2 regions of the Paenibacillus sp. FSL M7-0134 genome follow, and region 1 is predicted to be linked to the other one. Evidence: riboswitches for the same ligand, from Rfam matches in the RefSeq annotation. Region 1 holds a riboswitch; the other holds the start of a gene.
What was found. Region 1 has a riboswitch for thiamine pyrophosphate ahead of NSQ58_RS14595 (thiamine phosphate synthase). Riboswitches for the same ligand answer to the same signal wherever they lie in the genome.

Region 1 (3,823 bases):
TAAAATAATCACCTTCATGGGTGGTTTTTCTTTTTTTAGGCAGATCCATATCAAAAACCTTAAAAATCGCTGTTTTCCATATTCCGATATGGTTGCAGAATGTGCTACAATAAAGCTTTGAAAGAAACGAAATGCATATGAAATAAGAACAGTCGGCAGCGCCGATGACAATAAGGAGCCAAAAACAGCTTATGAGTTTATTGACTGTAGAAAATGTATCTCACAACTTTGGGGACCGCGCATTATTTAAAAATGTTTCCTTTCGATTGCTTGCGGGGGAACGTGTAGGTTTGGTAGGAGCTAACGGTGTCGGTAAATCGACACTCATGAACATTCTGACTGGAAAATTGCTTAAGGATGAGGGTAAAGTGGAATGGACTCCACGTGTACGTTACGGCTATCTGGATCAGCATACCAAGCTGACACCGGGCAAAACGGTACGTGATGTTTTGAAAGACGCTTTTCTTCCTCTGTTGGAATTGGAAAAGGAAATGATGCAGATTACTGACAAGATGGGGGATGCTTCTCCTGAAGAGTTGGAAGTGCTGCTGGAACAGATGGGTGAAATTCAGGAGCAACTGGATATGGGGGATTTTTACCTCATTGATGTGAAGGTTGAAGAAATGGCGAATGGACTAGGTCTGTCGGCCATAGGACTGGATCGGGATGTATCTGCACTTAGCGGTGGGCAACGGACAAAGGTGCTTCTTGCTAAGTTGCTGTTGGAAAAGCCAAATGTCCTGCTGCTGGATGAGCCTACCAACTATTTGGATGTAGAGCATATTGAATGGCTTACGCGCTATTTGAAGGATTATCCCTATGCTTTTATTCTTATTTCACATGATACTGAGTTTATGAACCAGGTCGTTAATGTTATTTACCATCTTGAATTTGCCAAGATGACCCGTTATTCAGCTAACTATGAAAAGTTTCTTGAAATGGCGGATCTGAACAAAGCTCAGCATATTGATGCTTATGAGAAGCAACAGGACTTTATTAAGAAACAGGAAGATTTTATTCAGCGTAATAAAGCGCGTGCCTCTACATCAGGCCGAGCAAAGAGCCGTGAAAAGCAACTTGATCGGATCGAACGTATAGATAAGCCTGAAGAAGCTGCGAAGCCAACCTTTCAATTCAAAGAAGCACGTGCAAGCGGAAAGACGGTATTTGAGGGTATTGATTTTGAGATTGGTTATACGCATGCCCTTTTGCCTAAAATGTCCATGACGATTGAACGTGGCGAAAAGATTGCTATTGTTGGCTACAACGGTGTCGGTAAATCGACATTGCTCAAAACCATATTGGGAAAAATACCGCCAATCAGTGGAAAAACCTATCAAGGTGATTTTTTGCAGCCCGCTTATTTTGAGCAGGAAGTAAAGGCGGAGAAAATTACACCGATTGACGATGTGTGGAATGAATTCCCACATTTGAACCAGCATGAAGTACGAGCGCATTTGGCGCGTTGCGGTTTAAAGAATGAGCATATCACGCGTCCGCTATCTGCGCTCAGTGGTGGAGAACAGGCTAAAGTCCGTCTTTGCAAACTGTTAATGCGTGAAAGCAACTGGGTACTGTTCGATGAGCCTACCAACCACTTGGATGTTAAAGCTAAGGATGAGCTGAAACGTGCCTTGAAGGAATACAAAGGGACCGTATTGCTTGTATCTCACGAACCGGACTTTTACGAGGATTGGGTAACCAAAACGTGGAATGTGGAAGAGTGGTCAAGTAAAGTTAACTAACATCAACTAAATCCAATTCTGCATATTTCACACGAAGTGGGGTTTGCAGAATTAGGAAAATATGCTAAGCTATCTTTAGCTTATACAATAAAATAGTCACACTAGGGGAGCCGCCCATGCGGCTGAGACGGAATAAATGGATTTCGGACCCTTTGCACCTGATCTGGGTTATGCCAGCGTAGGGAAGTGAGCGCCGTACAAACAAGGCAACACCATCTTATTTTTGTTTGTGCGTGGGACGATACACGTATACGGATATCATTGTCCGTTCGATTATTGGACGTTCGTTAAACCACTTCCTTGGGGAAGTGGTTTTTTTGCGTTTCGTTCACTTTAAGTTGTTCGAGCTTCCGTAGACGATTCACATACAATCCCCTTTCATTACTGCTGGTAGACGTGGCTGACTAAGCTTAGATCCATTAGTCCAATGTGAGGTGAAGACAAAATCGAATTACACGCAATTTCGATGGAAAAGGGCACTTTTGCACAAGCAGCCCAAGTGGCTGCTGTGATTTGTCCGTATGTTCATTATGTACACGCGCGTTTAAAACAGAATGGTGCCTCTGCATTGCTTTCTTTGACTCGCAGCATGGTGGAGCAGGGAGTTTCTTTGCAACAAATTGTAGTAAATGATCGTGTGGATGTAGCTTTACTTACTTTGGTTGGAGCCGTCCAGCTACCAGCTAATGGATTACCTGTAGCGGATGTGAAAAGCCTGCTTCCAAAGGGTACACGCTGTGGAGTATCTGTGCATTCCTTGGAGGAGGCGCAGACTGCCGAGCGGGCAGGAGCGGACTATGTACTTTATGGTCACGTATATGAGACCCATTGTAAGCCCGGTATTGTACCGCGGGGTTTAGCTCAGCTTGAACATATTTGCAGGCTGTCGAACATTCCGGTGATCGCGCTGGGCGGCATACAACCGCACCATATCCCGGAGCTTTATAGGGCCGGAGCAAGCGGAATTGCGGTGATGTCTGGTATATGGAAGGCTGAGTCGCCCGTTGCAGCTGCGATGGAATATAGGCGAATGGCAGATCTTGTAGTTCACAGCCTGTAGCGAGAAAACGAGAGTAGAGGCAAGCTGAAAGCAGAATGGTTTATGGAGAGGAGACACGAAACAAATGCCAAAGATACACACAGAGGCAAGAGCGATAGGACACGCTGAATGCTTGGTCATAGGTGGAGGTGTCATCGGCAGTTCCATTGCTTATCATGTGGCCAAGGAGGGAAGAAGTACGATCTTGCTGGAACGATTGATCCCGGGTGAGGGAGCCTCAGGAGCAGCGGTTGGAATGCTGGCAGCGGAAAGTGAAGAGTTCACCGACTCTGAGCTGGCACGATTTGCTCGCATAAGTCGAGACGCATTCCCTGAGCTTGTCTGTGATCTGGAGCGTTTGTCGGGTATTTCGGTGGAATTCCGTACAGAAGGATTTGTGACCCCTTTCCGTACGGAAACTGAAGGCCAAAAACGCTGGAAAGCTGCTAAAACGCGAGAGGATGATTGTCCTATCTGGTGGGATGCGAGGGAATTGGCCCGACGAATTCCAGGTTTGGATGAACAAGCGATCGGGGCAATATATCGTTCAAAGGAGACACAAGTGGCTCCTGTCCAGCTTTGCCGTGCTTATGCAGGTGCTGCTGCGGTGCTGGGGGCAACGGTATGGTCTGGTACACAGGCAGAGCAACTGGTCATACAGAATGGTCGAGTTTGCGGTGTTCGAACACATAGTGGCTTTTTTTCCTGCGATCAGGTCATTATTGCTGGAGGCTTGGATAGCATGAAATTGCTAGCGCAGGTTGGATTTGAATATCCACTTTATCCGGTCAAGGGCGAAGCGGTAGCGGTCTCCTTGAAGGATCACCCGTTAGAATACACCATTTATGCTGATGATATTTACCTCGTGCCTAAACAGAATAACGAGCTTTGGATTGGGGCAACGAGCCTTCCGCATCAATATGACGAAGAGGTGACCGTAGGAGGCTTGGAGGGGTTGCTGGCACGTGCCTCTGCTTGGCTGCCGCGCGTCCGTGAAGCTTCTTTTATACGCACTTGGGCGGGCTTACGTCCGCAGGCC
Region 2 (3,823 bases), 1.4 Mb from region 1:
GCAGGTCCACAATCTGTTCGCTGCTCTCGCTCTCGTCAGCGTGGCCACCCTTGATCACAACGAATTTTGATCCCATACTGCTAATATGTCTCGCAGCCTCGCGGCGATCCTCCATCGTATGGATACTGATCCCTGTCAGGGCTTCCGCCTCCGGGATATTCGGTGTAACGACCAGGGCCAAGGGGAGCAGGTCGTCCTTCAGAGCCTGCATCGCTTCTGGCTGCAGCAGCTTTGCGCCTCCCTTGGCAATCATCACGGGATCGACGACAACCTTTTTCCAGCCGAACTTTCGAATCTGCTTGCTCACAAGACGGATGATGCCCGCATTAAACAGCATGCCAGTCTTCAGGGCATCCACTCCAAGGTCTAATCCTACAGCTTCGATCTGTTCCGCTGTTGCTTCCTGTGGCAGCGGATATACGCCGTGGACCCCTAAAGTATTCTGTACGGTAATGGCCGTAATAGCCGACATGCCGTAAACGCCAAGCTCCTGAAAGGTTTTGAGATCGGCTTGAATTCCGGCCCCGCCGCCACTGTCCGAACCGGCAATCGTCAGCGCTCTGGGTACACGAACGTCTGTCATCGCGCACCACCTGCTGTGGTTGTTCCGGCTTCACGGACAGTGACATGCCCCTCTAGCGAACCTGTATGTAGTTTGGCGAGCTCGTCGAGAAAGGCAATCTGGAAGCTGCCGGGCCCCAGCTCTGCGGTACGTGCTGCGGCTCGGGAAGCTGCTGCACCGTAAAATGCCAAGCCTGCTGTACCTGCGAGCAGCAGGTTGGGTTCAACAGCTGCAAAGGCACCTAACACAGAGGTCAGCAGGCAGCCTGCTCCGGTTACCTTCGTGAGCAGCGCGTCTCCACCGCTAATCATTCGTACTTCGGCCCCATCGGTGATGACGTCCTCTTTTCCAGTAATGACAACCATTGTATTGAGCGTTCGAGCAGCCCGAATTGCCAGATCGACATTTCCGCTGTCAGCACTGTCACCAGCATCTACGCCTTTAATCTCACGCGCTTCTCCAACAAGATGCGCGACTTCGGCTGCATTGCCCCGCACCAATGAGATTTTGACTTTTCTCAGGATTCGCAGTGCCGACTCAGTTCTAAAGCTCGTTGCTCCCGCACCGACCGGATCTAGCAGGACCGGAACACCGTGTGCATTCGCCGATTGTCCAGCAATGATCATGGCATCCACCAGTTCGCGGTTCAGCGTACCGATGTTTAACACGACGGCTCCCGCTATTTTTGCCATGTCTGCTACTTCCTCGGGTGCATAGGCCATCACCGGGGAGGCGCCCAATGCATACAGGCCGTTGGCCGTAAAGTTAGTGACTACCACATTGGTCATATTGTGAACGAGGGGTTTGCTGTTTTGTACCTTCGTCAGGAGATCCGAATAACTTTTTTCCCATGTACTCATAATGATTATCCTCTCTATAGTTGGTGGTTCAACAGGGCATTAACTGTACTTCACGCATCGAATTGCCAAGCTGACTATTCCAAGACCGCTGCCTGTATCTGGACCGGCCATTCTTCCTGCTTATAGGCCATGTCCCAGAACTTATATTCCAGCTGGCAGCTCAGTATAAAATGCTCAATCATCCGCTCTCGCTCAGCAGCCGTTGCGCCTTCCGCCCAAGCATCTACACGTTCTCGGAACTTGAGTGTTGTATCATCAAGCTGGTCTCCATAGAAGCCCATCCATTCATAGAACGGATGAGACTCATCCGGCTTTACTTCATCCAGCAGCCTGCGACCAATCTCGGCATACGTCCACATACATGGCAGCAGCACAGCCAAGATCTCGCCCAGGCTGCCCTCATGCGCAACCGTCAGCATGTGACGGATATAGTGATGAGCCGACGGAGCGAGCGGATATCCCTGCAACTCTTCATAGCTCACCCCTGCGACAGCACAGAAATTTTGATGCGGATGAACCTCGCTGTGGAGAATAAAAGAGATTTGTTCATTAAATACAGCCATGTCCTCCCGATTCGTGCATTTGGAGATTGCGATGCCGTATATCCGCATGTAGGCGTTCAAATATTCAAAGTCCTGTTTTACATAGTGAATCAGCTGTCCCCTTGTCAAACTTCCTTCAGCAATACCTCTCACAAAGGGATGCTCAAAAATCGCTTGAAAAATGCCGTCCGCCTGCCGACGGAGTTCTTGTGTAAAACTCAATTTCCCCACCTCCATTAAATTGAAGAGCAAGAAGTCCTGTAAGAATATAATTCCGGAACAACGCTAAAAAGCCGCCCCGGAAAAATGGAGCGGCTTCAACAATAGGCCCAATACGCAAAAAACGCTTGAAACCTTATATACGAAGGCTCCACTTTCCTACGCTAGTACGAACTAGATCAGGTTCAAAGGGTCCAAGATACGCTCTTGTCTCAGCCATAGTGGCTCCCCTAGTGGACTTCTATTCTTTTGACTATTACTGTACATTCGTTCATATGCTATGTCAAACATAGTGTACAAAATATTAAATTTCCTCTAGTTAGGTGTTTTGGGCTTAGTGAGGGTGATGAATTACACTTTCCACTGCTTTGACCTTGGCATATTTCGGTTTCCACATTGCATCTTGTATAGCTTGTTCCACATCTGAAATGTGCGCCTGCGCTACCTGATCCTGAATCGCGGCTTTTGCAACCGCAATCGCAACAGCGTACGAAACTTCGCGTAATTTTCGGATATGAGGGAGTAGCGCACCGCCAGGCGTATTCGAATCTACACCATTGGCAACAGCAACTGCTGCCGCTGTAAACATCGCAGGGGTAATCCTTTTGGCTTTAACCACAATCGCACCCAGACCCAGTCCCGGAAAAACAAAGGCATTGTTCGCCTGTCCAATCTCAAAATTTGTATCGTTATAGGTAACGGGCTCAAAAGGACTTCCGGTTGCGATCAGTGCTCTGCCATCTGTCCACCGGATCAAATCCTCGGGTACTGCTTCTGCAAGGTTTGTAGGATTGGACATGGGCATAATGATCGGGCGTTCTACATGCTTTGCCATCTCCTTGATGATCTCTTCAGAAAAGGCACCTGCTACACCGGAAGTTCCAATCAATATCGTAGGCTTCACCTGACGGATGACCTCCAGTAGCGGTATTTTGCCGTCACCCGACCGGGTCCATGAGCTGACTTCATCCTTTTTGCGCACATACGGTTTCTGATACTCCAATACGTCTTCCATATCTTCCGTTAACAGCCCGCGATAATCAAAGGCCCAAAAGGACTTGAATGAATCATCTACGGAAAGGCCATCCTCGATCATAGCGCCCCGAATTTGATCAGCGTTACCGATCCCTGCAGCCCCTGGGCCGAAAACAAGTATTTTTTGTTCACGCAGCGGAGTCTTGGTGACACCCACCGCCGAAAGAATCGCAGCCAGGGTCACTGCTCCTGTACCTTGTATATCATCGTTGAAGGTGAGTATGCTTTGACCGTATTTTCCTATAATATGGCGCGCATTAACGCTACCCACATCTTCCCAATGTAAAAGCGCCTTCGGGAATTGCGCTAACGTTTTGCTGATAAAAGTATCAATAAACTGGTTATAGGCTTCTCCGCGAACTCGTTTATGGCGGTTTCCGATGTACAGTGGATCATTCAGCAGCTTTTCATTATTCGTGCCTACATCCAGTACAATTGGCAGCACCCGCCCAGGATGAATGCCTGCCGCAGCCGTATACACTGCAAGCTTGCCGATAGCAATGTTAATCCCCCCGACGCCCCAGTCACCAATCCCTAAAATACTTTCGGAATCTGTCACGACGATCAGATCCACATCATGGCCACTCAAACCAGAATTATGGAAT

Region 2: linked by a shared signal. The riboswitch ahead of tenA (thiaminase II) and the one ahead of NSQ58_RS14595 (thiamine phosphate synthase) in region 1 are both predicted to bind thiamine pyrophosphate.

What each region holds. Positions count from the first base shown of each region.
Region 1 covers NZ_JBBOXV010000001.1:3,236,383-3,240,205, forward strand. The annotation lists gene NSQ58_RS14585 (hypothetical protein) at 1-8, shown strand, start outside; gene NSQ58_RS14590 (ABC-F family ATP-binding cassette domain-containing protein) at 192-1,745, shown strand; TPP riboswitch at 1,839-1,947, shown strand; gene NSQ58_RS14595 (thiamine phosphate synthase) at 2,212-2,805, shown strand; gene thiO (glycine oxidase ThiO) at 2,870-3,823, shown strand, end outside.
Region 2 covers NZ_JBBOXV010000001.1:1,834,488-1,838,310, forward strand. The annotation lists gene thiD (bifunctional hydroxymethylpyrimidine kinase/phosphomethylpyrimidine kinase) at 1-583, opposite strand, end outside; gene thiM (hydroxyethylthiazole kinase) at 580-1,422, opposite strand; gene tenA (thiaminase II) at 1,497-2,186, opposite strand; TPP riboswitch at 2,323-2,425, opposite strand; gene NSQ58_RS08250 (NAD-dependent malic enzyme) at 2,518-3,823, opposite strand, start outside.